4 regions of the Micromonospora sp. NPDC005413 genome follow, and region 1 is predicted to be linked to each of the others. Evidence: riboswitches for the same ligand, from Rfam matches in the RefSeq annotation. Region 1 holds a riboswitch; each other region holds the start of a gene.

Region 1 (7,586 bases):
CGACGCCACGCGTTGGCACGGTGACCTCCCGGAGAGCGAGGTGCGTCTTCCCCTACGACCTCGTCCACCCAGGTGGTTACTGCAACACATGATTACTCCTGTGGCGGGTGGTGCGCCAGGGAATCGGAAAAAACGCCGGGTGGAATAGCCGGACGGGTGGTCGCCGTTACCTCTCAGGACACCGCGACGACCAGCATGATGTCGTGGTCCTGTACAGTTCCACCGGCGGCTTCTGCCGCGTTAGACCTTCGCGGGCCGAGTTCAGTGGGGCCCGCACACAGCCCCCGGACGTCCAGTCCTCCCGTACGTCTTGCAAGGAGTACCTCCGTGGCGAGCAACACCTCAAAGACCGCGCGCGCGTCCGTCCGGGCCGGCCAGGCTGGCCAGGGTGGCGCCCTCAGCGTGCTGGGCGAGTTCAAGTACCTCATCCCGCTCAACGGCGGCAAGCACGCCTACGTGCGGAACCTGACCAACGGCAAGACCGCGCACCTGCGCACGGACTCCGACGCCTTCGTCGAGGAGATCCGCGTGCTGGCCGCCGCCGGCCACGCCACCAAGATCCGGGCGGAGATCAACAACCTGGCTGCCACCCACCCGGGTGACGGCTGGGAGGCCACCGAGAAGCGCCTGGTCGCGGCCGGCGTCTTCGAGGGCTGAGCCCTCCCCCACCGCATCACCTGAACCGCCCGCCGGGAGATCCGGCGGGCGGTTTCGCGTTCCGGGACGGTTCAGCCCGGGTCGAGCAGAGCGACCTCGCCAGTGGCCAGGTCGTAGAGGCCGCCGACCACGGCGACCCGACCGGCGGCGACCGGTCCGGCCAGCAGGTCGTCCTCGCGCAGGGTGTGCACCGTGCGCCGGACGTGCCGGCGGATCGCCAGCGGATGCACCGCCGGATCGTCGATCCCCGCCTCGGTCACCGCCGGGGCGATCTCGTCCACCAGGTACGCGAGCGAGCCCCCGGGCCGCTGCCCGGTGCGCAGCGCGTCCACCGCGGCACCCACAGCGCCGCACCGCTCGTGGCCGAGGACCATGACCAGCGGTACGCCGAGCTGACCGACCACGTACTCGATCGAGCCGCACACCGCGCGATCGAGCACGTGCCCACCGGTACGGATCACGCAGATCGCGCCGAAGGTCTGGTCGAAGATCGCCTCCAGCGGCACCCGCGAGTCGATGCAGCCGAGCACCACGGCGTATGGCTGCTGGTCGCCGGAGGCGGCAGCGGCGGCCGTCACGTCGTGTCCATGCACCGGCTGGCCGCTGACGAACCGCCGGTTGCCGGCGAGCAGATCGGCCAGCGCGGCGCGCGGCGTGCCGCCGGCCTGCCGCCCCTGCCCCGACGTCCCGCCCATGGGCGATCCCGACGACACCATGCCGTTCAGCTTGGCCCGCCGTCGGAGACCACGGGCGGGGTCGGGAATGTTGGCCACGGCGCGATTGGCGCGGTGTCCTGGCGGGTAGCCGGTGTTACCGCCGGGTATCGGAGGTGCTGGTGGTGCCGGGCGGCCCTGGGGAGGTGGCGATGCCGGAGCGGTTCGAGGTCGGTCTGCCGGACGGCGTACGGCTCAACGTCGAGGCGACGGGGCCGACGGACGCCCAGGTCACCGCCATCCTGCTGCACGGCTGGACACTGGATGGACGCGCCTGGCACCGGCAGGTCGACGCGCTCACCGCCTCGTCGCTCGACGGGGCGGTGCGGGTGGTCACCTACGACGCGCGGGGGCACGGCCGGTCCAGCTGCATGGCGCTGCCCACGGCCACGCTGGCCCAGCTCGGCGACGACCTGGTCGCGGTGATCGACGCGGTGGCGCCGGCCGGGCCGGTGCTCCTGGTCGGGCACTCGCTGGGCGGCATGACGATCATGGAGTACGCCCACCGCCACCCCGCGCACTTCGCCGCCCGTACGGCCGGACTGGTCTTCGTCTCGACCACCGCCGAGGGGCACACGCACACCGCCTACGGGCTCTCGCCGCGGATCACCCGACTGATCCGGCTGGCCGAGACGACCGGTGCCGGCGTGCTGGCCCGGTGCGGCTCGTGGCGAGCGCCCCGGGCACTGCTGAACGCGCTGCAACCGAGCATCCGGTGGATACTCTTCGGCGACCGCTGCGAGCCGGCCGACATCCGCCTGGTGACCTCGGCGGTGGCTCGTGCCTCGCTGCGCTCGATCGGCGGGTTCCGCGCCTCCATCGGCACACAGCACCGGCTGGACACCCTCGCCGCGTTGGCCCACCTGCCGGCCGCCGCCCTGGTCGGCGACCGGGACCGGCTGACCCCACCGCCGTGCGCCGAGTCGATCGCCGCGGCCCTGCCGGCCACCGAGCTGACCGTCTGCCCGGGTGCCGGGCACATGCTCATGATGGAGCGCCCGGACGAGGTGAACGCCGCCCTGACCGGCGTCCTGCGTCGGGTGCTCGCCGAACAGCCGCCCCGCACACACGGCGCGACCCCCGCCACGACGGGTGTCTGACCCCGTTCCCGCACCTCGGGCGCGCCGGGCCGGGCCGGAGGCCGTACCCTTCTGCGTTGGCCCGCGCGGTTCCCGCCGCTTGCCGGCGATCTTCGAAGGAGCATGCGTTGACCGACCAGACCGGCCTGGAGCAGGAGATCGCCGCCGAGCAACGCCACCTCGACCGGGTGTACGCCCGACTGGCCGAACTGCGGCGCTCGGCGGTCCGCGCCGAGCGCGACGGCTACCGGATGGCCCGGGTGGGCACGTTCGGTGCGCTGGTCGAACGCGACGCGATGGTCTTCCACGCGGCGCAGCGGCGGCACACCCTGGACGCCGAGCACGAGGGGCTGGTCTTCGGTCGGATGGACCTGCGCGACCGTCAGGTGCTGCACGTCGGGCGACTCGGGATCCGGGACGAGGACGCCACCACGCTGGTCGTCGACTGGCGGGCTCCGGCCGCCGCCGCCTTCTACCAGGCCACCCCGGCGCAATCGCTGGATCTGGTGCGCCGCCGCACGATCCAGACCCGTGGCGAGCGGGTCACCCGGATCGAGGACGAGTTGCTGGACCCGACCGCCGCCCCGGAGGGGATGACGGTCGTCGGCGACGGCGCGTTGCTGGCCACCCTGTCCAAGGCCACCGGCCGGGGCATGCGGGACATCGTGGCGACCATCCAGCGGGAGCAGGACGAGGCGATCCGCTCGCCCGGCTCCGGAGTGACGATCGTCGCGGGCGGCCCGGGCACCGGCAAGACCGCGGTAGCTCTGCACCGGGCCGCGTTCCTGCTCTACTCCGACCGCAGCCGGTACGCGGGCGGCGGCATCCTGGTGGTCGGCCCGTCATCGGTCTTCGTCGAGTACATTGCCTCGGTTCTGCCGTCGCTCGGTGAGGACACGGCGACCCTGCACTCGCTGGGCACCCTCTTTCCGGGAATGACCGCCACCCGCACCGATCCGCCCGAGGTGGCCGCGGTGAAGGGGTCGCTGCGGATGCGGCAGGTGCTGGAACGGGCGGCCCGTGACGCGGTGCCCGGCGGCCCGGGTGAGCTGCGGCTGCTCTACCGGGGCACGCTGCTGCGGCTGGACCGGGCCGCGCTGGACCGGGTCCGGGACCGCGCGCTGCAACGGGGCGCCCGACGCAACGAGGTGCGCCGGGCCGGCTTCGACGGGGTGTTCGCCGCGCTCTGGGCCCAGGCCCGGGAGGTGGGCATCACTCGACTGCCGGAGCAGCGGGCCTTCGAGGCCGAGATCGCCGAGCGGCCGGAGTTTCGGGAGTTCCTCAAGGCGTGGTGGCCTCGGCTGCACCCTCGGCACGTGCTCGGCTGGTTGGCGCAGCCGGACCGGCTGCGCCGGTACGCCTCGGGAATCCTCTCCTCCGCGGAGATCCGGCTGCTCAACGCCGCGTACCGGAGTCTCGAATCGACCGGGCTGACCATCGCCGACGTGGCACTGCTGGACGAGTTGGACGCGCTGCTCGGCAAGCCGGCGCAGCCGGCCCGGGCCCGGCGCGACCCGTTCCAGCTCGCTGGCGGCGTACGCGAGCTGAGCACCCTCGGCGACCGGCAGCGGGCCGCGCGTGCGGCGGCTCGGGAGCGCCCGGCGGACTACCGGGACTACGCGCACGTGGTGGTGGACGAGGCCCAGGACGTCTCACCGATGCAGTGGCGGATGATCGGTCGACGTGGCCGCCTGGCCTCCTGGACGGTGGTGGGTGACCCCGCGCAGACCGCGTGGACCGGCCACCCCGACGAGCTGGACCGCGCCCGGGACCAGGCGCTGGGTCGGCGCAAGCGGCACGATTTCACGCTCACCACCAACTACCGCAACTCGGCGGAGATCTTCGCGGTGGCGGCGGCGGAGATCCGCCGGCTCTACCCTGACCTGCCGCTGCCGACCGCCGTCCGCTCCACCGGGGTCGATCCGGTCGAGCTGGTGGTGCCCGCGGCGGGGCTGGAGACGGCGATCGTGGAGGCGGCCACCGGCCTGCTGGCCGAGGTGGAGGGCACCGTCGGGGTGATCACGCCGGTCCCCCGCCGCGACGAGGTCGTCGGTTGGCTCGGCGCGCTCGACGCACCAAGGTTGCAGGTGGTGACCAGCCTTGAGGCCAAGGGCATGGAGTACGACGCGGTGGTGCTGGTCGCACCGAGCGAGATCCGGGCCGATCCGGGTGCCGGGGTGCGCACCCTGTACGTCGCGCTCTCCCGGGCCACTCAGCGGCTCACCACCATCGACCCGACCGGCTGATCCGTGCTGGTGGCTGCCGGCGAGAGCCGCCTGCCGTACACTTGCACACATAGCGATGTGAGCATACATTTGACCGGGTCCTGACTGGCAGCGGAGGGTGTATCTCGTGGGCGCAGGTCATGACCACCACCATGGATCGGTCGCCAATGCCGCACACCGGCACAGAGGCCGACTCTGGGCAGCGTTCGGCCTGCTCGCCACCCTGATGGTGGTGGAGGCGGTGGCCGCCCTGCACACCGGCTCACTCGCCCTGCTCTCCGACGCCGGGCACATGTTCACCGACGTGCTCGGCATCGGGATGGCGCTCGCCGCGATCACCGCAACCCGGCGCGCCACCGGCGACCCGCAACGCACCTTCGGGCTCTACCGACTCGAGGTGCTCGCCGCGCTCGCCAACGCCGTCCTGCTCTCCGGCGTCGCGGTCTACGTGGTGATCGAGGCGATCCGCCGCTTCGGCGACCCGCACGAGGTCATCGCCGGCCCGATGCTCGCGGTGGCCGTGCTCGGCCTGCTCGCGAACATCGTCGCCTTCGCCCTGCTCCGCGTCGGAGCCCGGGAGAGCATCAACCTCCAGGGCGCCTACCTGGAGGTGCTCGGCGACCTGCTCGGCTCGCTCGGCGTGATCGGCGCGGCACTGCTCATCACCGCCACCGACTGGTGGTGGGCCGACCCACTGGTCGCGGTCGCCATCGGCGTGTTCATCCTGCCGCGTACCTGGCGGCTGGCACGCGCCGCCGTCCGCATCCTGGTGCAGGCCGCCCCGGAACACCTCCAGGTGACCGCCGTGCACGACCGGTTGGCCGCGGTGCCCGGTGTCGTCGAGGTGCACGACCTGCACGTCTGGACGCTCACCTCAGGCATGGACGTGGCCTCCGCGCACCTGACCATGGCGCCCGGCGCGGAGGTCGGCGCGGTGCTCACCGCGGCGCGTACGGCCCTGCACGACGACTTTCGGATCGAGCACGCGACGTTGCAGATCGAGCCCAGCGCCGCCTCCGGGGCCTGCGGCCCGGTCGAGTGGTGACGGTAGCTTTCAAGAGCTTTGTTCGGCTTCGTCGGTATTCATCGTGACGACGTACGCACCGTCCGTCACATCGGCTGCACCTGCCCCAGCGGCACCGGTAGGCTCGGTCCCGGCCTCCACCAGGCGGCGCCCTCCCGGCGCCGGTGGTGGTCGCCGCCTAATCGCCCGAGTGGCGAACCGGGGAACCACGTTCCTGGGGTGCATCCGCGTCAGCGGTAGGGATCTTCCGTCCCGAACCCGTCAGCTAACCCGGTCGGCGGCTGACGGAAGGACATGCGCAGTGGCACCAGCACGACCACCCTCCGCCCGACTGGCGGCCCTGATCGTCGCGATGTTCGCCCTCGGCGTCGCGCTCCCGGCCGGCGCCGCCTCGGCCGCACCCCCGAGCGGCCTGCGGGCCGCCGCCGCACCCGACTCCGACGAAGAGGGCGGCACCCCGGCCCTGCGGGCCCAGCTCGACGCGGCCAGCAAGGGCTATCTGGACGCGAAGCGCGCCCTGGACACCTCCGTGCAGCGGCAGCAGCAGCTCGCCACCCAACTGAAGACCACCGAGGCCGAGCTCGACCAGCGCAGCGGCAAGGTTGGCGAGATCGCCGGCGTGGCGTACCGCACCGGCCGGCTCGGCGCGATGTCGGCGTTGCTCAACAGCAACACCCCGGAGGGCTTCATGGATCGGGCCGCCGCGCTGGAGGCGGTGGCCGCCAACGAGGACCGGGTGCTGCGCGACCTGCTTGCCACCAAGGACCAGGCCAACCGCACCCGGGTCGCCCTGGACGGCGAGATCATTGAACAGCGCAAGCAGGTCGCGGTGATGGCCAAGCGCAAGGAGCAGGCCGAACGGGCCCTGACCGTGGCCACCACGCCCAAGCCGCGGACCACCGCCGACACCGGCTCCAACCGGGGCACCTCCGCCGCCAACGCGACGGCCGCGCCGCGCAACTCCGACGGCTCCTGGCCGTCGGAGTCGTGCAGCGTCAACGACCCCACGCCGGCCAGCGGCTGCATCACCCCGCGCACCCTGCACGCGCTCAACCAGGCCAAGGCCGCTGGCTTCACCCGGTACGTCTCCTGCCACCGCCCCAGCGGCTCCGGTGAACACCCGAAGGGCCGGGCCTGCGACTTCGCCGCGCAGAAGGGTGGCTTCGGCGGCGACGCCACCGGCGGCGACAAGACCTACGGCAACAACCTGGCCGCGTACTTCATCCGCAACGCCGATCGGCTCGCCGTGCTGTACGTGATCTGGTACAGGCAGATCTGGCTGCCCAGCAGCGGGTGGAAGTCGTACAGCGGGGCGGGTGGCGACCCGTCCAGCGACCACACCAACCACGTGCACCTGTCGGTCTACTGACCCATCCGTGGTCGGTGCCTCTCACACATGGGGGGCACCGACCACGGCTACGTCACAGGGCGTACCCCTGATGTCGCCGGCCGTCGGACGACCCGGCCGGCGTCGGCGGGCAGCATCGCGGTATGCGACGGATCCCGCCCACCGCCCGCAAGGGGCTGCTCACCCTGCACCTGGTCACCTCGCTCGGCTGGCTCGGCGCCGACCTGGTGCTGCTCACCCTCGGCATCGCCGTGCAGCGTGGCGCCGACCCGGCCGTGATGTATCCGGTCGCGGCACTGGTCGGCACCGTGCTGTTCGCGCCGCTGAGCGTGCTGGTCTGGCTGATCGGCGTCACCAGCGCGCTGCTCACTCCGTGGGGCCTGCTGCGCTACCGCTGGGTGCTGGTCAAGCTGGTGCTCACCACGGTGATGGTGGGGCTGGTGCTCTTCCTGCTGACCCCGAATCTGCGGCACGCCGGTGCGGTGGGCGCCGCCCTGCCGGCGCGGGATCGCGCCGACCTGGTGATCGCACCCGCGGTGT
Region 2 (7,586 bases), on a different contig from region 1:
CCGACCCCGAGGGCAACGAGTTCTGCCTCGACTGACCGCGCGTTCGCCCAGCTCACTGCCGTAATGGTCGGACGCCATGCGAACATGTGTACGTGTCGCCCGGCGCCAGCATCCTGCACGCCGACCTGGACGCGTTCTACGCGTCGGTCGAGCAACGCGACGACCCGCGCCTCCGCGGGCGGCCGGTGATCGTCGGTGGGGGCGTGGTCCTCGCGGCCAGCTACGAGGCGAAGGCGCGGGGCGTACGCAGCGCGATGGGCGGCCAGCAGGCGCGCCGGCTGTGTCCGGACGCGATCGTGGTGCCGCCCCGCATGTCGGCGTACACGGCGGCGAGCCGCGCGGTCTTCGAGATCTTCCGGCAGACCACCCCGCTGGTCGAAGGGCTCTCCATCGACGAGGCGTTCCTGGACGTGGGCGGCCTGCGGCGGCTGGTGGGGCCACCGGCCGACATCGCCGAGCGGCTGCGTCGGGAGGTTAGTGAACGGGTCCACCTGCCGATCACGGTGGGCGTGGCCCGCACGAAGTTCCTGGCGAAGGTGGCCAGCGGGGTGGCGAAGCCGGACGGGCTGCTGGTCGTCGCGCCGGACGCCGAGTTGGCGTTCCTGCACCCGCTGCCCGTGGAGCGGCTGTGGGGCGTCGGCCCGGTCACCGCCGCGAAGCTGCGGGAACGACGGATTCGTACCGTCGGCGAGGTGGCCCGACTCGGCGAGGCCGCGTTGGTGTCGATGCTCGGGGCGGGCGCCGGTCGGCACCTGCACGCTCTCGCGCACAATCGCGACCCCCGGGCGGTTCAGGTGGGGCGTCGGCGCGGCTCGATGGGCGCCCAGCACGCGCTGGGCCGTACCCCGCATGCCCCTGAGGAGCTGGATGCCATCCTCGCCGGGCTGGTCGATCGGGTCAGCCGGCGGATGCGGGCGGCCGGGCGGTCCGGTCGCACGGTGGTGCTGCGGCTGCGCTTCGGCGACTACACCCGGGCGACCCGCTCACACACCATCGGCAAGGCGACGGCGGACACGACGTCGCTGCTCACCGCCGCGCGAGCGCTGCTACGGGCCGCGCTGCCCGAGATCAATCGCCGTGGTGTCACCCTGGTCGGTGTTTCGGTGGGCAATCTGGACGACAACCCGGTACAGCCGGAGCTGCCGTTCCACCGCGAACCGGGTGCGGAGTTGGACGCCGCGGTGGACGCGGTCCGTGACCGGTTCGGATCGGCGGCGCTCACCCGTGCGGTGCTGCTCGGCCGGGATCCGGGCGTCGAGATGCCGCTGCTGCCGGATTGACCGGTCTGCGGGCCGAGTTCGGGCGACCGAGCTGCGACCGGAGACACATCACAGCAGGTCGGCGGTTTAGCCAGCCGCTGACGGGTGACCCTTGTGGGGTACAGCCTGACAAGGGGGGACCCACGATGTCCGACGACACCAGCAACCGACCGAGCCGTCACGCCGAGCGCCCGCACGACGTGACCGACCCTCTGCTCTGGCAGTTGGCGATCGACGTGCTGAGCGCCCACGAGCCGGACGACGAGGGGCAGTGCCGCAACCTCCAGTGCGCCGGGCAGTCCTGGCCGTGCACGGCTCGCACCGGCGCCGAGCAGTCTCTGCGCGTGTCCCGCAGCACGCCCGCCTCGGGCGAGATGCCCATGGACGGCGACGACAGTGACGATGTCGGCACGGCCTGGCCCGGAAAGGGCGCGGTACCGGCCCAGCGATGGGCCCGCAACGCCGACCCGGTGGCGTCGCATCGCGGGTCGAAGGCGTCCGCCTCGGCGGCGTGACGGCGGGGTGCACCGCCACGAACACGCGGCGCTGCTCAGCGCCACACACGCGAACGCTCGGCCGGTGACCCGGCCGAGCGTTCGCGTGTCATCCGTCAGAGGCTGAGCCGCTGGCCCGGGAAGATCAGACCCGGGTCGGCGCCGACCAGCTGCCGGTTGTGCTCGTACAGGGCCTGCCAGCCGCCGGCCACCCGGTGGGTGACGGCGATCTCCGACAGGGTGTCGCCCGGCTTGACCAGGTACTGGTCGCCCGCCGTCGGCGCGGTGCGCTCGTGGTTGCGGGTCGCCGGCTGCTCGCCGCGCGACGACCGCTCCTGCGGCTTGGTGGACTTCCCGGTCGACTTCGTCGATGACTTCTCGGTGGACTTGGTCGACGGCTTCGCGGTGGACTTGGTCGCGGAGCCGCCCTTCTTGCCGCAGGTCGGCCAGGCGCCGATGCCCTGCCCGTCGAGCACCTTCTCGGCGACGGCGATCTGCTCGCCGCGGCTGGCCAGGTCAGCGCGGGCGGCGTACTTCTTGCCGCCGTAACCGGCCCAGGTGCCCTGCGAGAACTGCAACCCGCCGTAGTAACCGTTGCCGGTGTTGATCTTCCAGTTGCCGCCGGACTCGCACTGGGCGATCGCGTCCCAGTTGACCGCGGCCTGAGCCGGGGCGGCCGGCCCGAAAAGGGCGACGGCGCCGGTGACCGCACCGACGGCCAGGGTGCCGACGGCGAGACGGCGGGTGGTGACCCGTCGATGACGGGGGGTGTAGACAGACGTCATGTGAGCTTCCTCCACGCCGGCGAGGTGAGCTGTCGGGTTCGGGCCGAGGAGCCCGGCCGCACGGTGGCGGCTTCACCCCGAGGTGACATGCACCGAGGAACGTTGGGTCCCCCGCTCCTGCCCGGTGACTGGGTTCCGACGACCGGGGGCAGGATTTGGCGTTGCCGGCCGTGGTGTCCGCAATGGCGAACCCGACCGACGTTAGGCACGTTCGGTGACGGTCGCCCACCCCCTGTGAACTTCTTCACCGGGCCACGCGGGGCGGGTCGCGCAGCGGTTGCGAGCGATCGACGTCTGTGCAGTCACCATCATGGACCGTTTCCGATCAGACGTCGGTCCCGGTGGTGCGTGCCGAGACGAGCGGGTGTGTGTCACCGCCCCGCTGGAACCGCTGTTGGCGAATTGACGTTCGAGCAAGAAACGGTAGATCGATGGTCGCGATGCTTCTGGGCATGCCGGGTTGACCCGAGCAGCCAAGCCCGCTCAGGAGGAGATCATGCCGATCCACCAGAACCGCACCGGGCGCCGCAGCGCCGCCGCCATCCTGCTGACCGTGCTGGCCAGCGCCGGACTCGCCGCGCTCGCGCCGACCGCCGCGCAGGCCGCCACCACCTGCACCAGCCTGACCTACTACAAGGTCGGTGGTTACCCGGGTGAGATGCACGTGCCCACCGTCGGCTGGCAGGACGGTAACAAGACCTGCTACCTGAAGTACGGCAACTCCAACAGCGCGGTCAAGGTGTTGCAGGAGGCACTGAACAACTGCTACTCGCAGTCGCTGCGGCTCGACGGCCAGTACGGCACCAACACCCGCAACGCCGTCTTGTACGCACAGCGAAAGATCAACGACACCTGGGCGTGGGCGAACATCGCCGAGGACGGCGAGTACGGCCCGCAGACCCGGGCGTGGATGGGCTTCGCGACCTTCGGGGTCAACGGTGGCCCGGTCATCCCGAACGTCTGCTACTACCCGGGCTGACCCGCGCGACGGCGCCGGTCGGAATCCCCCGTTGGATTCCGACCGGCGCCGTCGTGGCGTCTCCGGTCCCTCCCCCGCACCGGAGACTCCGGCCCTCAGCACACCCGTACGGCCTCGATACGCGTGTTCCAGGTGCCGCCGATCGCGGCCGAGTCGTACGCCAGGTTCGCCCGGTAGCCGTAGGCGTGCTGGTAGCCGAGCAGGCCGGTGGCGTTGGCGTTGTCCCAGAAGGTGGAGACGGTGCCGGACGCCCGGTTGTTCTTGATCGACTGGGCCCTGTTGCGGAAGTACGAGGGCAGCGTCACGTCGTTACAGCCGTTGTACGGCCCGTCGAGGTAGAAGACGTCACCGGAGAAGTTGATCCCGGCGTAGAGGCAGAGCAGGTTCGAGGGGCAGGCGTAGTTGGCAGCCTGGGCCGGGCTCGGGGCGGCGCCGAACGCGGCGGTCAGGGCAACCGTGGCAACCAGGGCGGACGTGAGCCTTCGCCGAATGCTTCGCACGTGAGTGACCTCCAGGTCTCGTCACGACCGCGTCGGCCGTGAGTCGAATTGCCGACATCGGATTGAGAGATGTCGCTGTGCCTACGATGATCTGCGCGGAAGGTCGACGGATTCCTGCCGGAACCTCAATCCGGCTGTGCCGGCGGGGTTGGCCGACCGGCGGCACGGGGGCGAGCGGCGATTCATGGAGATTCGAATCCTCGGACCAGTCGAGGTGTGGTCGGACGGCCAACTGATCGACGCGGGAGCGGCCCGGCAACGCGCCGTCCTCGCCGCGCTGGCGGTCGACGTGGGCCGGCCGGTTCGCGCTGAATCCCTGGTGGATCGGGTCTGGGGTGACTCCCCGCCTCCCCGGGTCCGGCACAACCTGCACGTCTACCTCGCTCGGATCCGCCGGGTGCTGACCGCTGCCGGGGCGCCGGACGCGCTGGTCCGCCGCTCCGGCGGATACCTGCTGGACCTACCGCCGGAGACGGTCGACGGACAGCACTTCGACGCACTACGGCAGCGGGCCGTCGAGCTAACCGACGACGACCCGGAGCGGGCAGCGCTGCTGCGCCGGGCAATGGTGCTGTGGCGCGGCGAGCCGCTGGCCGGGTTGCCCGGCGAATGGGCAGCCCGGGTCCGGCAGGACTGGCACCGCCGGCACACCGAAACCGTCGTGCAGTGGGCCCGCAGCCTGCTGCGCCGGGGTGAGCCGGAGGCCGTGATCGACCCGTTGACCCGGCTCGCCGACGACGACCCGCTCGACGAACCGGTCGCCGCCGCGCTACTGCAGGCGCTGGCCGCCGCCGGGCGGAGCGCACAGGCGCTGGCGTACTACGCCCGCTTACGGGACCAGTTGGCCGACGCGCTCGGCGCGGACCCGAGCACCGAGCTTCGCCAGCTGCACCAGGCCATCCTGCGCGGCGAGATCACCGTGCCGACACCCCCCGCCGAGCCGACCCCGACGCACACTGCGGCCGGCCCCGTCGCGCGGCTGGACCAGGCACACCCGGTCCCGGCGCAGTTGCCCTCGGACGTCCGGGGCTTCGCCGGACGGGCGGCGGAGCTGACCCAACTGGATGCGCTACGGACGGCTGCCGAGGCGCATCCGGGTGCGGTGCCGGTGGCGGTGATCTCCGGGCTGGCCGGGGTGGGCAAGACGGCGCTGGCCGTGCACTGGGCGCACCGGGTGGTCGAGCATTTCCCCGATGGGCAGCTCTACGCCAACCTGCAGGGCTACAGCCACAGCGGCGTGGTGCGCAGCGCGGAGCAGGTGGTGCGCGGCTTTCTGACGGCGCTCGGGGTGTCGCCCCGGGAGCTGCCGTTCGACCCGCAGGAGCAGACAGCGCTGTACCGTAGCCTGCTGGCCGGCCGACGGATGCTGATATTGCTGGACAACGCCCGGGACGCCGCGCAGGTCCGGCCGCTGCTGCCCGGGTCCGCCCACTGCCTGGTGCTGGTGACGAGCCGGGACCGGCTGACCGGCCTGGTGGCCACCGAGGGCGCCGAGCCGCTGGTGCTGGACCTGCTCACCGCCGCGGACGCGGAAGCACTGCTGCACGCACGGATCGGGGTGCGGGCCGCGATGGAACGAGCCGCCGTCGGCGAGTTGGTCGGGCTCTGCGACCGGCTGCCGTTGGCGCTGGTCGTGGTGGCGGCCCGGGCGGTTGTCCGGCCTCAGCTCTCCCTGGCCGAGCTTGGCGCGCAGTTGCGGACCGACGGTGGGCTGGGCGGGCTGGACGCGGGCGACCACGCCAGCAGCGTGCGGACGGCGCTGTCTTGGTCGTACCGCCTGTTGACCGGGCCGACCGCCCGACTCTTCCGGCTGGTGGGCGGCAGCACGGACGTGACGCTCAGTACGGCGGCCGGAGCCAGCCTCGCCAGCGTCGAGCACCGCGAGGTGCGGGCGGCCTTCGCCGAACTCGCCGACGCGCACCTGGTGCTGGAGCGGGGCCCGGACCGGTACGGGATGCACGACCTGCTGCGGGCCTTCGCGGCCGAACTCTCCGGCGAGCAGGACCCGGTCGGCGATCGGGCTGTGGCGCGGGGTCGACTCTTCGACCACTACCTGCAGAGCGCGCACGCTGCTGCCGTGCTGCTGCACCCGCACTGGGACCCGATCGCGCTGCCGCCGGCCGTCGCCGGGGTCCGACCCGAAAAGGTCAGCGATCACGGCGAGGCGACGGCATGGTTCGCCCGGGAGCGTGAGGTGCTGATCGCACTGGTCGAGCGGTGCGCGGCCAGCGGGTTCGACCGGCACGCCTGGCAGCTGGCCTGGAGTTTGACCATTTTCCTGGACCGGCAGGGCAGCTGGCACGACCAGCTGGCGGTGCAGCGTACGGCGCTGGTCGCCGCGCACCGCAGCGGCGACTTGGCCGGGCAGGCACACGCGCACCGCAGTCTGGCCCGGGCCCAGGCCCGGCTGGGCCGGCTCGACGAGGCACCCGGTCAGCTCCAGCGGGCACTGGAGCTGTTCCGGGCCCTCGACGACCCGGCCAACCAGGGGCACACGTGCCTGGACCTGGCTGAGATGGCCGACCGGCAGGGCCGGCGCGCAGAGGTCGTCCAGCACGCGGAGGGGGCGCTGACGTTGTACCGCACGGCCGGGCACCGGTACGGGCAGGCGATGGCGTTGAACGCGATCGGTTGGTACCGCGCCCAACTGGGTGAGCACGACGCCGCGATCGAGGCGTGTCGGCAGGGCTTGGTGCTGTTGCGGGAGTTCGACGACCGCCACGGTGAGGCCCCGACCTGGGACACACTGGGGTACGCGCAGCACCGCGCGGGGCGACCGGCGGAGGCGGTCGACTCGTACCGGCACGCGGTGGAGCTGTACCGGGAGTTCCGGGACCGGTACTACGAGGCGGACACGCTGGGGCACCTGGCCGAGGCGCAGGCCGAGGCCGGCGACCTGGCCGGGGCGGCCCGGAGCTGGCGGACGGCGTTGAGCATCCTCGACGACCTCGGGCACCCGGACGCGGAGCGCATCCGTCGTCGGCTCACGGACGCCGACGGACCGTGACCGGCCGGCGGGGGCCCTCTGATCGGGCGGCCCGCCGGCCGGAGGGGTACGCCTCCTACAGGGTGCGCGCCAGCCGGTCGGCGAGCGTCCGGGTGAAGCGGGCCGGGTCGGTCAGCTCACCGCCCTCGGCGAGCACCGCCAGGCCGTACAGCAGCTCGGCGGTCTCGGTCAGGGCGACGGAGTCGCTGCCCTGCTCGTGGGCCTTGCGCAGCCCGGCGACCAGCGGGTGACCGGGATTGATCTCCAGAATCCGCTTGGTCGGGGGAACCTCGTGCCCCATCGCCCGGTACATCTTCTCCAGGGTCGGGGTGAGGTCGTGGGCGTCGCCGACGACGCAGGCCGGTGAGGTGGTCAGCCGCGACGACAGGCGGACCTCGCGGACGCTGTCGGTAAGGGTGGTGCCCAACCAGTCGAGCAGCGCCGCGAACTCCTGTCGCTGCTGCTCGCGCTCGGCCTCGGCCTGCTGCTTCTCCTCATCGGTGTCCAGGTCGATCTCGCCCTTGGCGATCGAACGCAGCGGCCGGCCGTCGTACGCGCCGACCCGCTCGACCCACACCTCGTC
Region 3 (6,850 bases), on a different contig from region 1:
AATCGAACCCGCACTGTCAGCTTGGGAAGCTGATGTTCTGCCATTGAACTACACCCGCAAGCGGCACCACTGTACCCGAGTCACCGAGCCCGTGCACCCAGGTACCCCCGCGCGACGGCCGCCCTGCCGGCCCGGCCTCCCCCGAGGAAAGAAGTTTCCCGGCGGCAACATATAGCCGTTCTCAAATTGATCGATGAGTTGTAACGTCTGCCTCACGTTTCCAGCCACGGCGTGACACACCCCCTGCCACGCCGCCAGAAAGAGGTGGGCCCATGGGACTCCGTCCCAACCTGCTGACCCGGCGTGCCGCCGGTGTCGCGTCGACGACCCTCGCGCTGCTGCTCAGCACCGCTGCGGTGGGCGTCGTTCCGGCCGCTTCGGCCTTCTCGGCGGCGCCCGGCGGCGCCTGCGTGGAGCCCGCCGACAGCCACGCCAACGCCCGGGCGAAGCCCGGTGCCGCAGCCAAGCACGACCCGAACGAGCTGACCGCCACGCAGGTCCGCCAGCGGGAAGCCGACCTGGCGGCGGCGCTGCGCGAGCGCGCCAGCTTCCGCACGGGTGCCGGCGCGATGGCGCTGGCCACCGTCACCATCCCGGTGGTGGTGCACGTGATCCAGGAGAACAGCACCCGGGCCGGCGGCAACATCCCGGACTCGCTGATCACCTCGCAGATCAGTGTGCTCAACCAGGCGTACGCCGGGGGCACCGGCGGCGCGGTCACCGCGTTCGCCTTCCGGCTCGACAAGATCAACCGGGTGACGAACCCGTCGTGGTACCCGATCGTGCAGGGCTCGTCGGCGGAGCGGTCGATGAAGTCCTCGCTGCGGGTGGGCGGCAAGAACACGCTCAACATCTACCTCGGCGAGCTGAGCAACGACCTGCTGGGCTGGGCAACCTTCCCGCAGCGGAACCTGAACACCATGGACGGCGTGGTCGCGCTGAACGAGTCCCTGCCGGGCGGCACCGCGACCAACTACAACCAGGGCGACACCGGCACTCACGAGGTGGGGCACTGGCTGAACCTGTACCACACCTTCCAGGGTGGTTGCGGTGGCTCGGGTGACAGCGTCAGTGACACCCCGGCCGAGGCGTCGCCCGCGTACCAGTGCCCGACCGGGCGGAACACCTGCTCGGCGACCGGGCTGGACCCGATCACCAACTTCATGGACTACACCTACGACTCGTGCATGTACCAGTTCACCCCGGGGCAGGCGACCCGCATGCTGACCGCGTGGAACGCGTACCGCGCGGCGTAACTCTTCCGCGTACACCCGGTGCCGGCTCCGTCGTGACGGAGTCGGCACCGGCGTCTCCGCCTCAGGGTCCGGCCGTGGTCAGGCGGCCGTGTACTGGACGTCGCGGTTGAGACGGGTCGGGCGCGTCTGCGGTACGACGAGCGGCGCGGCCGCCGCCGACGGGGCGTGCGGGTCGAGCCAGACCCGAACGGCCGGCCGACCCGGCGCGAGACCCGGAATGCCCGCGGTGTGCTGCTCGCGGCGGGTCAGCATCGCCACGTCGACGGTGAACTCGAACAGCCGCCAGTCGACCTGCGGCTCCGCACGGGCGCCCTGCGCCAACCGTGCCACCCGCGTCGGGTCGGTCACCGGATGGGCGCGCCCCGCCACGTACGCCTCGTCGTCGCTCTCCTCCGGAGGGAACGAGTGCAGCGCGTAACGGCCGTCCCGTTCGAGGTCACGGCGCTTCGGAGAGTCGATGACGAAGCAGAAGAGGCCCTCGTCGGTGATGACCGGGGAGACCGGATGGACCCGGGGCCCACCGTCGGCGCGGACCGTGGCCAGATAGCCGAAGCCCGGCCCGTACTGCTGAAGGAGAACGCGGATCCCGTCGGCGAGTCGGGGCTCGTCGGCGGCGAAGTCGGACCAGGAAGCCATGTGGGCATTCTATCGAACAAATGTACGAAGAGCGACCTCGACACGCTGGTCACCGCCTACCTCGCTATGGTGGTCCGATGCTGCTCTCCGACCGCGACCTGGTCTCCGAGATCAAGGCCGGCACGCTGGGCCTGGAGCCGTTCGAGCCCACCCTGGTCCAACCGTCCAGCATCGACGTGAGACTCGACCGACTGTTCCGGGTCTTCAACAACCACCTTTACACCCACATCGATCCGGCGATGCAGCAGGACGACCTGACCTCAGCGGTCGAGGTGCCCAACGGCGAGCCGTTCGTGCTGCACCCGGGGGAGTTCGTGCTCGCCTCGACGCTGGAGGTCATCTCGCTGGGCGACCAGCTCGCCGGCCGGCTGGAAGGAAAGAGCTCACTGGGCCGGCTCGGGCTGCTCACGCACTCCACCGCCGGCTTCATCGACCCGGGTTTCTCCGGTCACGTGACGCTGGAGCTCTCCAATGTGGCGAACCTGCCGATCACCCTCTGGCCGGGCATGAAGATCGGGCAGCTCTGCATCTTCCGGCTCTCCTCGCCGGCCGAGCACCCGTACGGCTCGGCGGTCTACGGTTCGCGCTACCAGGGCCAACGTGGGCCGACGCCGAGCCGCGCCTGGCAGAACTGGCGCGCCTGGCCCACCCGCTGATCCCTGAACGCACGACGAGGGCCCGCCGCGAACGGATCGCGACGGGCCCTCATGCGTCGGGAATGGGTCAGCCTGGGCGGCCGTAGCTGTGGATCGGGCCGTCGTCGACCTTCTTCATCTTGACCGGTTGACCAGCCTGCGAGGCGTGCACCACCCAGCCACCGCCGACGTACATGCCGACGTGGTGGATGTCGCTGTAGTAGAAGACCAGGTCGCCGGGGCGCAGGTTGGCCTTGCTGACGTCCTTGGTGACGCGGCTCTGCGCGGCGGCGTTGTGCGGCAGCGACACGCCAGCCTTGGCCCAGGCGGCCAGCATCAGCCCGGAGCAGTCGTACGAGTTCGGGCCCTCGGCGCCCCACACGTAGGGCTTGCCGATCTGGGCGCAGGCGAACTTGACGGCCGTGCCCGCGGCGCCGCCGGGGTAGCTGCCAGGGCAGGGCGCCGGGCGCAGCGAACCGCCGCCACCGTTGCCATACACCTTGAGGCGCAGCTTCTGCAGCCGGTCGATCTCCTCGTTGATCTGCTTCTTCTTCGCCGCCAACTGAGCTTCGGTGCGGGTCAGCTGGGCCACCATCTCGTCCAGCGGCGCCTTCTGCTGGGCCAGCTCGTCGCGCAGGTCCGCGACCTGCCGCACGTCCTGCTGCTGGTTGTGCGCGAACCGGTCGAGCATCTCCAGCTGGCCGACCACCTCGCTGGGTGACCGGCTGCCCAACATCGCGTTGACGGTGGAGACGTTCTCGCCCTTGTACGCACGGACGGCGATGGCGCTGACCTTGTCCATCGCCGCGTCGACCTCGCGCTCCAGCGGGGCGATCCGGGCGGCCAGCGCGTCGGCCTGCTTGCGCTTGGCAGCCAGGTCGGTTCGGGTGGCGTTGTGCCGTTCGATGATCGGTTCGAGCTTGTTCCAGTCGGCGTCGATCTGGCGCTCGATCTCGGCGACGGACGGGTCCGCGTGGGCCGCCGTGGCGCTGCCGGTCAGGACGACGGCGACGCCGGCCAGTGCGGCGAGGGCCGTGGTGAAGCGGGACCAGCGTGGGCGCGGCACGATCGACGTCGGGCCGGCTGACGCCGACCGCTCGGACGACGGCCGCGGGGCATGGAGTGCCACCGGGTTCCGTACTCCTTCTTCCTGACCGCCTACCGGGTTAGCTGACGGGTTCGGGCGGGAAGTTGGCGCCCTACCGCAATGGCTGCGGATTCACCCCGGGAGAACCTGGGTCCCCGGTTCGCTCGGAAGCGACTCGGCGGTGTCGGTCCGTTACCGCCCGGGCTGGGCGGACCTGCTATCGGGCCGACAAATGACCAGAGTAGAGACGGCTGTTACCGATCCGCAACCCGTGCGGCCGTGACACTCCGTACCGATCCGAAAGGGTCACCGACCGTGTGTGAAGATTTTTTTCCAAATACCTCGATACATGGAAAGGTATTGACGCAGACTCCCGGGCGGCGCGAAGGTGACCTCACCTTCACTCGCAACATCTAGGGGGTTCGATGCGCCACTCAACCCTGTCGACCGGCCGGCGCGCACTGCTCGCCGCCGCCGTGGTCGCCGCCGCGACCGCGGTGCCGCTACCCTCCGGCCCGGCCGCCGCCGCGCCCACCGTCGACCGCCAGCAGCAGTACGCCGCCGCGGCGACCGAGTACGGTGTGCCGACCGTCGTGCTGCTCGGCGTCTCCTATCTGGAGTCCCGCTGGGACAGCAACGCCGGCACACCGAGCACCAGCGGCGGCTACGGCCCGATGCACCTCACCGACGCCCGGCACGTGGCGGCCCTGCCCGGGCGCGGCCACCACGACGCCGGCACCGAGGACCCACGCGGCGACGACTCCCGCTCCGCGAGGCTGCCCGCCCCCCGGCCGGCCGAGGATCCCGCGCCGCCCGCCGCCGCGTTGCAGACCGTGGACGCCGCCGCCGCGCTGACCGGCGCCGCCCCCGAGGCACTGCGCACCGATGCGGGCGTCAACATCCGGGGCGGGGCCGCGCTGCTCGGGGCGTACCAGAGGGAGTTGGGCGCGCCGGTCGGTGCCGACACCGACCCGGCGGCCTGGTACGGCGCGGTGGCCCGCTACGCCGGCGCGGACAGCGCTGACGCCGCGGCGGCCTTCGCCGACGAGGTCTTCACCACCATCGGCGCTGGCGAGTCCCGGGTGACCGACGATGGCCAGCGCATCACGCTGCCGGCCCGCGCGGTGCAGCCGCAGCGTTCCTGGTTGGACCGGCTGGGCTTGCGCCGCCTGGCTCGCCCGGACGGGCTGGAATGCCCTCGCACCATCTCCTGCGAGTGGATCCCGGCGCCCTACGAGGCGTTCGGCGACGGCGACTACGGCAACCACGACCTCTCCGACCGGCCCGCGCGGCAGAAGATCGAGTACATCGTCATCCACGACACCGAGGCGAGCTGGGCGACCACCCTGCAACTCGTCCAGGACCCGACGTACGTGAGCTGGCACTACTCACTGCGATCGGTCGACGGGCACGTCGCCCAGCACGTGAAGACCAAGGACGTCGGCTGGCACGCCGGCAACTGGTACGTGAACGCCAAGTCGATCGGCCTGGAACACGAGGGCTTCGCGGCGCAGGGCACCTGGTACACCGAGGCGATGTACCGGACCTCGGCGAAGCTGGTCCGGCACCTGGCGCTGCGGCTGGGCATCCCCCTGGACCGCCAGCACATCATCGGCCACGACAACGTGCCCGGCACCGTCGCCTCGACCGTGCGCGGGATGCACTGGGACCCGGGCCCGTACTGGGACTGGACGCACTACTTCGACCTGCTGCACGCCCCTCGGCTGGACACCGGCACCCCGGCCACCGGGCTGGTCCGGATCGACCCGGACTACGCCACCAACCAGCCGGCGTTCATCGGCTGCGTCACCGTCGGCGTGCCGTGCGCGCCACGCGGCTCCTCGGCCGTGGTGCTGCGCAGCGCGCCGTCCGCGGACGCCCCACTGGTCAACGACATCGCGCTCCGCCCAAACGGCACCCCGAACACGATGGAGGTGTCCGATCACGGCGCCCGGGCCTCCGCCGGTCAGACGTACGCGCTCGCCGGCCGGCAGGGCGACTGGACGGCGATCTGGTATCTCGGTCAGCGGGCCTGGTTCCACAACCCGGCGTCCGCGCCGACCGCCAGCTGGACCGTCGGCGTGGTGGCCACCCCGAAGCCCGGACGGGCCACCATCCCGGTGTACGGGCGGGCGTACCCGGAGCAGGCCGCCTACCCGGCCGGGGTGCCCTACCAGGCGATCTCACCACTCCAGTACACGCTGTCCGCCGGGCAGCGGTACGCCGTCGGCGCGGTTCTGGCCGGCGAGTACTACCGGGCCAGCACGTTCGACGGCTCCTCGCCGGGTGACTGGACGGTGATCCGCGGCCAGAACCGTTACGCGCAGATCCAGTTCGGCCACCGCATCATGTACGTCGATCTAGCCGACGTGCAGCTGCTGCCGTCACCGGTGGGCGCGCCCCGCTGAGACGCCACGCGCTCCACCGATAACCACGACGGCCCCCGGTCGGTGACCGGGGGCCGTCGTCGTGCCTGTGGGGATCAGCCGGGTCTGCGGAACCCGGCGACCGGCATCGTGTTGATGCTGGACACCTGCACCGGTTTGCCGGCCCGGGGGGCGTGCACCATCTGGTTGTTGCCCAGATACAGCCCGACATGACTCAGGCCGGCGAAGAAGAAGACCAGGTCACCGGGGCGGGCGTCGGCTCGCGAGATGGCCTTGCCCTCGTTCCACTGGTCACCGGTGTGGTGGGTGAGGCTGATCCCGGCGGCCTTGTAGGCGTACTGGGTCAGCCCCGAGCAGTCGAACGAGTTCGGGCCGGTGGCGCCCCAGACGTACGGCTTGCCGACCTTCCCGCAGGCGGTCCTGATCGCGGTACGGGCGGCCGCACTGACCACTCCGTTGATGGTCGGGCAGGCCGCGGTCACGACCGTGGTCTTGGGCATCGACGCCTCGAGCTGCTTGATCTCGGCGTCGATCTGCTTCTTCTTGGCCGCCAGGTCGTTCTGCTGCTTGGTCTGGGTGACGATCAGCGCGTCCAGCTTCTGCTTCTCGCCGTCGTACTTGGCCCGCACGGCCAGCACGCTCTCGACCTCTTTGCGCTCCTGCGAGGCCAGCCGGTCGAGGACGGTGAGCTGCTCGGTCAGCGTGTCTGGCTTGGCGCTGACCAGCAGTGCGCCGATGTCGTGCGACGGGCCCGAGATGTAGTAGCGGGAGGCGAGGTCGCCGACCCGGTTGAGCGCCAACTCGCTCTGCAGCGCAAGCGGCTCGATCTTCTTCTGCAGGTCCGTCGAC
Region 4 (7,586 bases), on a different contig from region 1:
ATCGGGTTGAGCAGCCCGGCGGCGGCCAACGGCAGGGCCGCCACGTTGTAGCCGAACGCCCAGAACAGGTTGCCGCGAATGATGCCGAGCGTGCGTCGGGCCAACCGGATGGCGTCCACGGCGGCGTCCAGGTCGCCCCGGACGAGCGTGAGGTCGGAGGCCTCGATCGCCACGTCGGTGCCGGTGCCTATGGCCAGCCCGAGGTCGGCCTGGGCCAGCGCCGGGGCGTCGTTGACCCCGTCACCGACCATCGCCACCGAGCGCCCCTGGGCCTGAAGCCGCTTGACCACGTCGACCTTGCCGGCCGGCAGCACCTCGGCGATCACCTCGTCGATGCCCACCTCGGCCGCGACCGCGCGGGCCACGGTGGTGTTGTCCCCGGTCAGCAGGACCGGGGTGAGCCCCAGCGCGCGCAGCCGGGCCACCGCCGCCCGACTGGTCGGCCGGACCACGTCGGCGACCGCGAGCACGCCCCGGGCCCGCCCGTCCCAGCCGGCGACGATCGCCGTACGGCCGGCGGCCTCCGCGTCGCTCACGGCCCACTCGACCTCCGGCGGTACGTCGATCCCGCGCTCACGCAGCAGCCCGGGTCGGCCGACCAGCACGTCCCGCCCGTCAACCGTGGCGGTCACGCCCAGCCCTTCGAGGTTGCGGAAGCCGGTCACCGGGGGCAGCGCGCCGGCCTCGGCGGCACCCGCGGCGACCGCACGGGCGATCGGGTGCTCGGAGGCGGCCTCCACCGCGCCGACGAGCCGGAGCAGCTCGGCCCGGTCCTCGCCGCTCGCCGGCACCACGTCCACCAGGGTCATCCGGCCGGTCGTCACGGTGCCGGTCTTGTCCAGCACCACGGTGTCCACCCGCCGGGTCGACTCCAGCACCTCCGGCCCCTTGATCAGAACGCCGAGCTGAGCACCCCGGCCGGTGCCGACCAGCAGCGCGGTCGGGGTGGCCAGGCCGAGCGCGCAGGGGCAGGCGATGATCAGTACGGCCACCGCGGCGGTGAACGCGGCGGTCGGGCCGGCCCCGGTGCCGAGCCACCAGCCGAGCGTGCCGACGGCCAGCGTGATGACGATCGGCACGAAGACGCCGGAGATCCGGTCCGCCAGACGCTGCACGGCCGCCTTGCCGCTCTGCGCCTGCTCGACCAGGTCTGCCATCCGGGCGAGCTGGGTGTCCGCGCCGACCCGGGTGGCGGTGACGACCAGCCGCCCGCCCGCGTTGATGGTGGCGCCGACCACGCCGTCGCCCGGGCCTACCTCGACCGGCACCGACTCACCGGTGAGCATGCTGGCGTCGACGGCGGAGGTGCCCTCGTCGACCACCCCGTCAGTGGCGATCTTCTCCCCGGGGCGGACCACGAACCGGTCACCGACGGCGAGCCGGTCCACCGGGATCAGGGTCTCCACCCCGTCACGCAGCACCGCCACCTCCTTGGCCCCGAGTTCGAGCAGGGAGCGCAGGGCGGCACCTGCGGTCCGCTTGGATCGGGCCTCGAAGTAGCGGCCGGCCAGGATGAACACGGTCACCCCGGCGGCGGCCTCCAGGTAGATGTTGCCGGCGCCGTCGGTGCGGGTGATGTCGAAGCGGAACGGGTGCGTCATCCCGGGCATTCCGGCGTCACCGAGGAAGAGTGCCCAGAGCGACCAGCCGAACGCGGCCAGGGTGCCGAGCGAGACCAGCGTGTCCATGGTTGCCGCGCCGTGCCGCAGGTTGGTCCAGGCGGCCCGGTGGAACGGCAGCCCACCCCAGACCACCACCGGGGCGGCCAGGGTCAGCGACAGCCACTGCCAGTAGTCGAACTGCCAGGCCGGGACCATGGCCAGCAGGACCACCGGCAGGCTGAGTGCCACCGAAACCCAGAGCCGGGTACGCGGGCCCTTCAGCGGATCCACCGGCTCCTCGGTGGTGGCGGGCGGCGACGGCGGTGCGGCCGTGTAGCCGGTCTTCCGCACGGTCTCGATCAGGTCGTCCGGCGTAACGCCGTCGGAGTACCGGACGGTCGCCTTCTCGGTGGCGTAGTTGACGGTGGCGCTCACCCCGTCCATCCGGTTGAGCTTCTTTTCGATCCGGGCGGCGCAGGCGGCGCAGGTCATGCCGCCGATCGCCAACTGGATCCGGTTCGGCACCGCAGGCAACGGTCTACTGGTGGTGGTCATCGTCTGGTCCCGTCAGTTGTGCCCGTGCCCGGGGGTGCCGTGGTCGGCGCCGCCGGTCGGTGCGGGTCCGCTGGGGTCGCCCCCGGTCGGCGGGGCGTCGGCCGTTGGAGTGCCGGCCGGGGGAGTGCCGGTGACGACGGTGAACTCCGCGGTGTGCACCGTCCCGCCGTGCCGGAAGTCGAGGTAGAGCCGGTAGCTGCCGGCCGAGGGCACCTCGGCGAGGAAGGTGACGGCCGGGCCGGGTTGGGTCCGCCCGTCGCCGGGCGTTCCGTCCGGGTGCACATGCAGGTACGCCAGGTCGCCCCGGCGCAGTGCCACCAGGTGCCCGTACGCGCCCAGGTAGGGCTCAAGGTCGGTGACCGGCTGCCCGTCCCGGTTGACGGTCAGGGTGAACGGTGACGTGCGGCCGGGCGTCGGCGCACCGGTCAGGGTGACCGTGTAGCCGTCGACGGTGGTGCTGGTCGCCGGAGCGGGCAGCGGCCGTTCGGTCAGCTCACCGGGGACGGTCACGTCCACGCCGAGGGTCAGCGGCTCGCCCCCGGTCGGGGTGAAGTCGGCGAACGCCCGCCACTGCCCGGGGCCGGCCAGCGGGGTGTCGACCCGCCAGGTGCCGTCCGGGGCCAGATCGGGGTGCACGTGACGGAAGCCGGAGAGGTCCCGTCGGGCGACGATCAGGTGCATCCGCTTGTCGTGCGCCACGTCGTACCGGGTCACCGGGCGCCCGTCCGGCCCGGTCACCCGGAAGGCGAACTCGTCGGCCGGGGCGTCGACCGGTTCGAGGGTGTAGCCGCGGTCGGAGACCAGCAGGCCGCCGGGGAGCCGGTCGGTCGCCTCGTCGTGCTCCCCTGTCGCGTGGACGGCACCGCCGTCGTGCCGGCTGTCGGCGACCGGGGCGGGGTCGACCAGCCGGCCGACCCCGTAGGTCGCGCCGAAGACCGCCGCCAGACCTACGACGAACCCGGCCAATCTCGTCACGGTGCGCATGCCGGCCCCTCCGATCACGCGTCGACGAGGTCGTAGCCGGCCTCGTCGACAGCGGCCCGGACAACCCCGGTGTCCAGCGGCTGGTCGCTGCTGACGGTGACCCGGCCGGCCGCGAGGTCGACCTGGACGTCACGCACGCCCTCAATGGCACCGACCTCGGCGCTCACCGCGCTGACGCAGTGCCCACAGGTCATGCCCTGCACCTGGTATGTCGTGTTGATCATCGGAACGTCCCCCTTCGCCGCCTCCGAAGCCTATACCCCCAGGGGGTAAGCCGAAGGCGGACCTCTGCCCTTGCACGTTACCGGTACCCGGTGGGGGTATCCGGCGAGAAGACGACCGTACCATACCCCCCAGGGGTACGCTATCCTTGTCGACATGACCGCACCCACCCCGATCCGCGGGTACACCGCCAGCAAGGACCAGCTGCTCACGCGGCTCCGTCGCGTCGAGGGGCAGGTCCGCGGCATCGAGAAGATGGTCGACGACGACCGCTACTGCATCGACGTGCTCACCCAGATCTCCGCAATCCAGGCCGCACTCGACAAGGTGGCGCTGGGGTTGCTCGACGGGCACGCCCGGCACTGCATGCACGAGGGGGCGGCCGAGGGCCGGGCCGACGAGATGGCCACCGAGATGATGGCGGCAGTCGGCCGGTTGATGAAGCGCGGCTGACAGCCCTCAGTCCGGCGCCGGGTCGAGACGGACCCGGCGCAGCAACTGCGCGTTGAGCGCCACCACGTTGTGGCCCGCCACCCAGGCCCGGCTCCGCCGGTTCGACCACCCGACACTCCGTCGCGACCTGCAACCCCGGGGCGCGCTGGTTAGCATCTTCCACGATGACCCTCCGTATGCCGCTGCACAGCCGGGCACCGGCGCCACCACGACGTGGCGCCTTCGGCCGACCGGGCCGGGCACTGACCGTCCGTGATCGAGCGGTCGGCAGCCAGCGATTTGCCGCACCTCTCGCCGCGTTTCCACGGCAACGGTGAACCGACCGGCCCGCTGACCCGTACCCCGCACCGGATCGTTGGGAGTCTCGCCTTGGGTTCCGACCACACCCACCCCGCTCCGTCCGCCCCGCCCCGGGTACGACGGATCCTCGTCATGACGGTGGTGCCCCTCTTCGTCGCCACCGTGCTCGCCGCCGCGCTGCTCTGGCCGCGCGGCGGGTCCCCGCAGACCGACGGCGGAGCGGACGTGCCGCGCTACCCCGGCACGGTGACCCGGGTGGTGACCGAGCCGTGCCCGCCGGTGCCGTCGAGCCCCGAGGGCACACCGAGGGTCGGTGCCGGGCCGTGCGGCACGGTCGACGTCCGGGTGGACGACGGGCCGACCGCCGGCCAGCAGGTGCGGACACCGGTGCCCGACGGGCCCGGCGCGCCCCGGGTCGAGGTCGGCGACGAGGTCATCCTGGTCGAGCTGACCGATCCGACCGATCCCACCACCAGCAACTGGAACATCGCCGAGCATCAGCGCGGCACCCCGATGGTGTGGCTGGCGGTGGTCTTCGCCGCCGCGATCGTCGCCTTCGGTCGGTGGCGGGGCCTGGCGGCGCTCGCCGGGCTGGCCGCCAGCTTCGCCATCCTGCTCACCTTCGTGCTGCCAGGCATCGGCGCAGGCAAATCACCCCTGCTGATGGCGGTGGTCGGCGCGGCCCTCATCATGTTCGTGGTGCTCTATCTGACGCACGGGGTCACCGCGCAGACCTCGGTCGCGGTGCTCGGCACCCTGGGGAGCCTGGTGCTGACCGGTGTGCTCGCCACCATCGCCACGGCCGCAACCCACCTCACCGGCTTCGGCAGCGAGGATGCGACGACACTGTCGATGTTCCAGGGCGACGTGGACCTGCACGGCCTGCTGCTCGCCGGGATCATCATCGGCTCGCTCGGGGTGCTCGACGACGTGACGGTCACCCAGGCGGCCACCGTCACCGAGCTGGCGAACGCGAACCCCGGGCTGACCCGGTTGCAGCTGTACCGTGCGGCCACCCGGGTCGGCCGCGCGCACATCGCCTCCACTGTCAACACCATCGTGCTGGCGTACGCGGGCGCGTCGCTACCCCTGCTGCTCCTGCTCACCGCCGACTCGCGGCCGATCGGGCAGATCCTCACCAGCGAGTTCCTCGCGCAGGAGATCGTCCGCAGCGCGGTGGCCACACTCGGTCTGATCGCCGCCGTGCCACTGACCACCGGGCTGGCCGCGGTGGTGACCGCCGCCGGGCGCACGGATGCCCCTCCGTCCGCCGACGCTCCCGCCCCGCGACCTCAGCCGGCCCGGGCGGAGGCACTGGCCGCATTCATCTCACCGCGAACAGGCCGACCCGGCGAGCCGGATCCGACGCGGACCCCACCCCCACCCACCGCCACCGACCGGTGGCCGGAGTCGAACAGGAGCACAGATACGGCATGGTGACACTCCTCAGCGTGACCAGTTTGGGCATCCGCCCTGAGAACCGCGTCACTGGTCACTCAACGCCATGGCGAAATGACACTTTTGGTCGACATCAAGGCGTAGCTCACCAGGCCGGCTCTCGGGTAACCTCGCTGCCGGTTACCGATGAAGGCGCGAAGCGGCGCCTGCGGTGCCACCGCCCAATCGCCAACCGGCGAGCCGGGGACCCAGGTACGCGTACGTGGGGTGAATCCGCGTCAGCGGTAGGGGCCACTTCCGCCCCGAACCCGTCAGCTAACCCGGTCGGCGGTCGACGGAAGGGAACATTGTGACGGCACCCCTACGCCGCTGGTTGACACCCGTGGTGGCCGTGATCGCCGCACTGACCGTGCTCGCCGGGCCCCTCCCGGCCCATGCCGCCCCGACGACCCCCACACCGTCCGGGCACGAGGAGGACGGCGAGCCCCAACTGCTCAACGACGTCATCGAGCAGGCCAACCGCGACTACTCCGCCGCCAAGTCCAAGCTGGACAAATCCAAGAAGCGACAGCAGGAGTTGGCGCTGGAGGTCGACCGGGCCAAGGCCGACCTGGACGCGCTGGCCCCACAGGTCGGGCAGATCGCCGCCCAGGCGTACCGGACCGGTCGGATCGGCGCGATCGCGATGCTGCTGGAGAGCGACGCCCCCGACTCGTTCGTCCAGCGCGCCTCGGTGCTCGACGAGATGAACATGGTCAACGAGAAGAAGCTCTCCGAGGTCAACACGGTGAAGGCCCGCGCCGAGCAGGCCAAGCTGGCCCTCGACACGGAGGTCCGCGAACAGCAGAAGCAGACCGCCCTGATGGCGAAGCGGAAGAGCGAGGCGGACAAGGCGCTCTCCCTGGTCGGCGGAAAGGGCTTCACCGGCGGCCTGGTGGATGCCACCTCGCCCGTCGCCCGCATCGGCCCGGGTCGCACGTCGGACGGTGACTGGAAGCCCCAGTCGTGCAGCGAGAACGACCCCACCACGTCCGGCTGCGTCACGCCTCGCACCCTGCACGCGTACAAGGAGGTCAAGCGGGCCGGCTTCAGCCGGTTCGTCGGCTGCTACCGCTCCGGCGGGCCGTGGGAGCACCCGAAGGGCCGCGCCTGCGACTGGTCGCTGCAGAAGAGCGGCTTCGCCCCGTGGCACAACGAGGACACCCGGACGTACGGCAACAACGTCGCCGCGTTCCTCATCCGGAACGCCGACCGGCTCGGCATCTACTACGTGATCTGGAACCGGCAGATCTGGTTCCCGGCGACCGGGTGGAGTTCGTACAGCGGGCCGTCGAACCACACCGACCACGTCCACATGTCGCTGCTCTGACCCGCACGATCCCCCGTCGAGGGCCGTTCCGCGTCGCGGGGCGGCCCTCGACGCGTCAGGCGACGGCGGACGCGGCCGGGTCGGTCGACCCCGCCGGCACGTCGAGCGTCGCGAAGCCGGCCGGCACGGCGGCCACCGGGCGCACCGCTCCGGCGGCGAGCCGATACGACACGCCCACGACCGCGCACCGCCCCTGCGCCACCTCGTCGGCCAGCACGGGCGACTGCCCCAGCAGCGTCTCGACCGTCTGCGCGATGTGGATGTCGACGATGTCGTCGATGTCGTCCACGCCCTCGGCTTCGGCCCGGCGCAGGCTGGGCAGCACGGCGTCGACCACCGCCCGCAGGTGCCCACGAGGTGGGGTGCCGGTCGCCACGACCTCCCGGGCCGCCTGCACCGCGCCACACGAGTCGTGGCCGAGCACCACCACCAGCGGGGTGCCGAGCACGGTCACCGCGTACTCCACGCTGCCGAGCACCTCCGGGCCGGCGGTGTGCCCGGCCGTACGGACCACGAACAGGTCACCCAGCCCTCGGTCGAAGATGATCTCGGCGGCCAGGCGGGAGTCGGAGCAGCCGACGATCACCGCGAACGGGTGCTGCCCGTCGGCCACGGCAGCACGGTGCCCCGCATCCTGATTGGGATGGCGTGGGGCACCGCTGACGAAGCGTTGGTTGCCGGCGGTCAGCTCGGCGTACGCCCGG

What was found. Region 1 has a riboswitch for cyclic di-AMP ahead of ABZS37_RS24855 (hypothetical protein). Riboswitches for the same ligand answer to the same signal wherever they lie in the genome.
Region 2: it holds a riboswitch for cyclic di-AMP, as region 1 does, so the genes downstream of both, ABZS37_RS25480 (transglycosylase family protein) here and ABZS37_RS24855 (hypothetical protein) in region 1, are expected to answer to the same signal.
Region 3: it holds a riboswitch for cyclic di-AMP, as region 1 does, so the genes downstream of both, ABZS37_RS08710 (NlpC/P60 family protein) here and ABZS37_RS24855 (hypothetical protein) in region 1, are expected to answer to the same signal.
Region 4: it holds a riboswitch for cyclic di-AMP, as region 1 does, so the genes downstream of both, ABZS37_RS21945 (hypothetical protein) here and ABZS37_RS24855 (hypothetical protein) in region 1, are expected to answer to the same signal.

The regions. Positions count from the first base shown of each region.
Region 1 is NZ_JBEXEV010000028.1:91,532-99,117, forward strand. Features, by position in the region: gene ABZS37_RS24825 (DUF3145 domain-containing protein) at 1-19, opposite strand, end outside; gene ABZS37_RS24830 (hypothetical protein) at 328-657, shown strand; gene ABZS37_RS24835 (carbonic anhydrase) at 729-1,352, opposite strand; gene ABZS37_RS24840 (alpha/beta hydrolase) at 1,523-2,470, shown strand; gene ABZS37_RS24845 (AAA family ATPase) at 2,578-4,695, shown strand; gene ABZS37_RS24850 (cation diffusion facilitator family transporter) at 4,802-5,719, shown strand; cyclic di-AMP (ydaO/yuaA leader) riboswitch at 5,864-5,994, shown strand; gene ABZS37_RS24855 (hypothetical protein) at 6,051-7,067, shown strand; gene ABZS37_RS24860 (hypothetical protein) at 7,190-7,586, shown strand, end outside.
Region 2 is NZ_JBEXEV010000030.1:39,842-47,427, reverse strand. Features, by position in the region: gene ABZS37_RS25495 (VOC family protein) at 1-35, shown strand, start outside; gene dinB (DNA polymerase IV) at 93-1,280, shown strand; gene ABZS37_RS25485 (hypothetical protein) at 1,406-1,774, shown strand; gene ABZS37_RS25480 (transglycosylase family protein) at 1,870-2,538, opposite strand; cyclic di-AMP (ydaO/yuaA leader) riboswitch at 2,538-2,709, opposite strand; gene ABZS37_RS25475 (peptidoglycan-binding domain-containing protein) at 3,035-3,517, shown strand; gene ABZS37_RS25470 (peptidase inhibitor family I36 protein) at 3,613-4,017, opposite strand; gene ABZS37_RS25465 (BTAD domain-containing putative transcriptional regulator) at 4,202-7,024, shown strand; gene htpG (molecular chaperone HtpG) at 7,080-7,586, opposite strand, start outside.
Region 3 is NZ_JBEXEV010000004.1:251,892-258,741, forward strand. Features, by position in the region: tRNA gene ABZS37_RS08690 (tRNA-Gly) at 1-58, opposite strand, end outside; gene ABZS37_RS08695 (zinc metalloprotease) at 273-1,256, shown strand; gene ABZS37_RS08700 (pyridoxamine 5'-phosphate oxidase family protein) at 1,335-1,892, opposite strand; gene dcd (dCTP deaminase) at 1,970-2,548, shown strand; gene ABZS37_RS08710 (NlpC/P60 family protein) at 2,616-3,656, opposite strand; cyclic di-AMP (ydaO/yuaA leader) riboswitch at 3,669-3,805, opposite strand; gene ABZS37_RS08715 (peptidoglycan recognition family protein) at 4,040-6,022, shown strand; gene ABZS37_RS08720 (NlpC/P60 family protein) at 6,097-6,850, opposite strand, start outside.
Region 4 is NZ_JBEXEV010000022.1:92,563-100,148, reverse strand. Features, by position in the region: gene ABZS37_RS21970 (heavy metal translocating P-type ATPase) at 1-2,156, opposite strand, end outside; gene ABZS37_RS21965 (hypothetical protein) at 2,169-3,140, opposite strand; gene ABZS37_RS21960 (copper ion binding protein) at 3,155-3,364, opposite strand; gene ABZS37_RS21955 (metal-sensitive transcriptional regulator) at 3,519-3,815, shown strand; gene ABZS37_RS21950 (YibE/F family protein) at 4,185-5,555, shown strand; cyclic di-AMP (ydaO/yuaA leader) riboswitch at 5,722-5,858, shown strand; gene ABZS37_RS21945 (hypothetical protein) at 5,863-6,882, shown strand; gene ABZS37_RS21940 (carbonic anhydrase) at 6,938-7,586, opposite strand, start outside.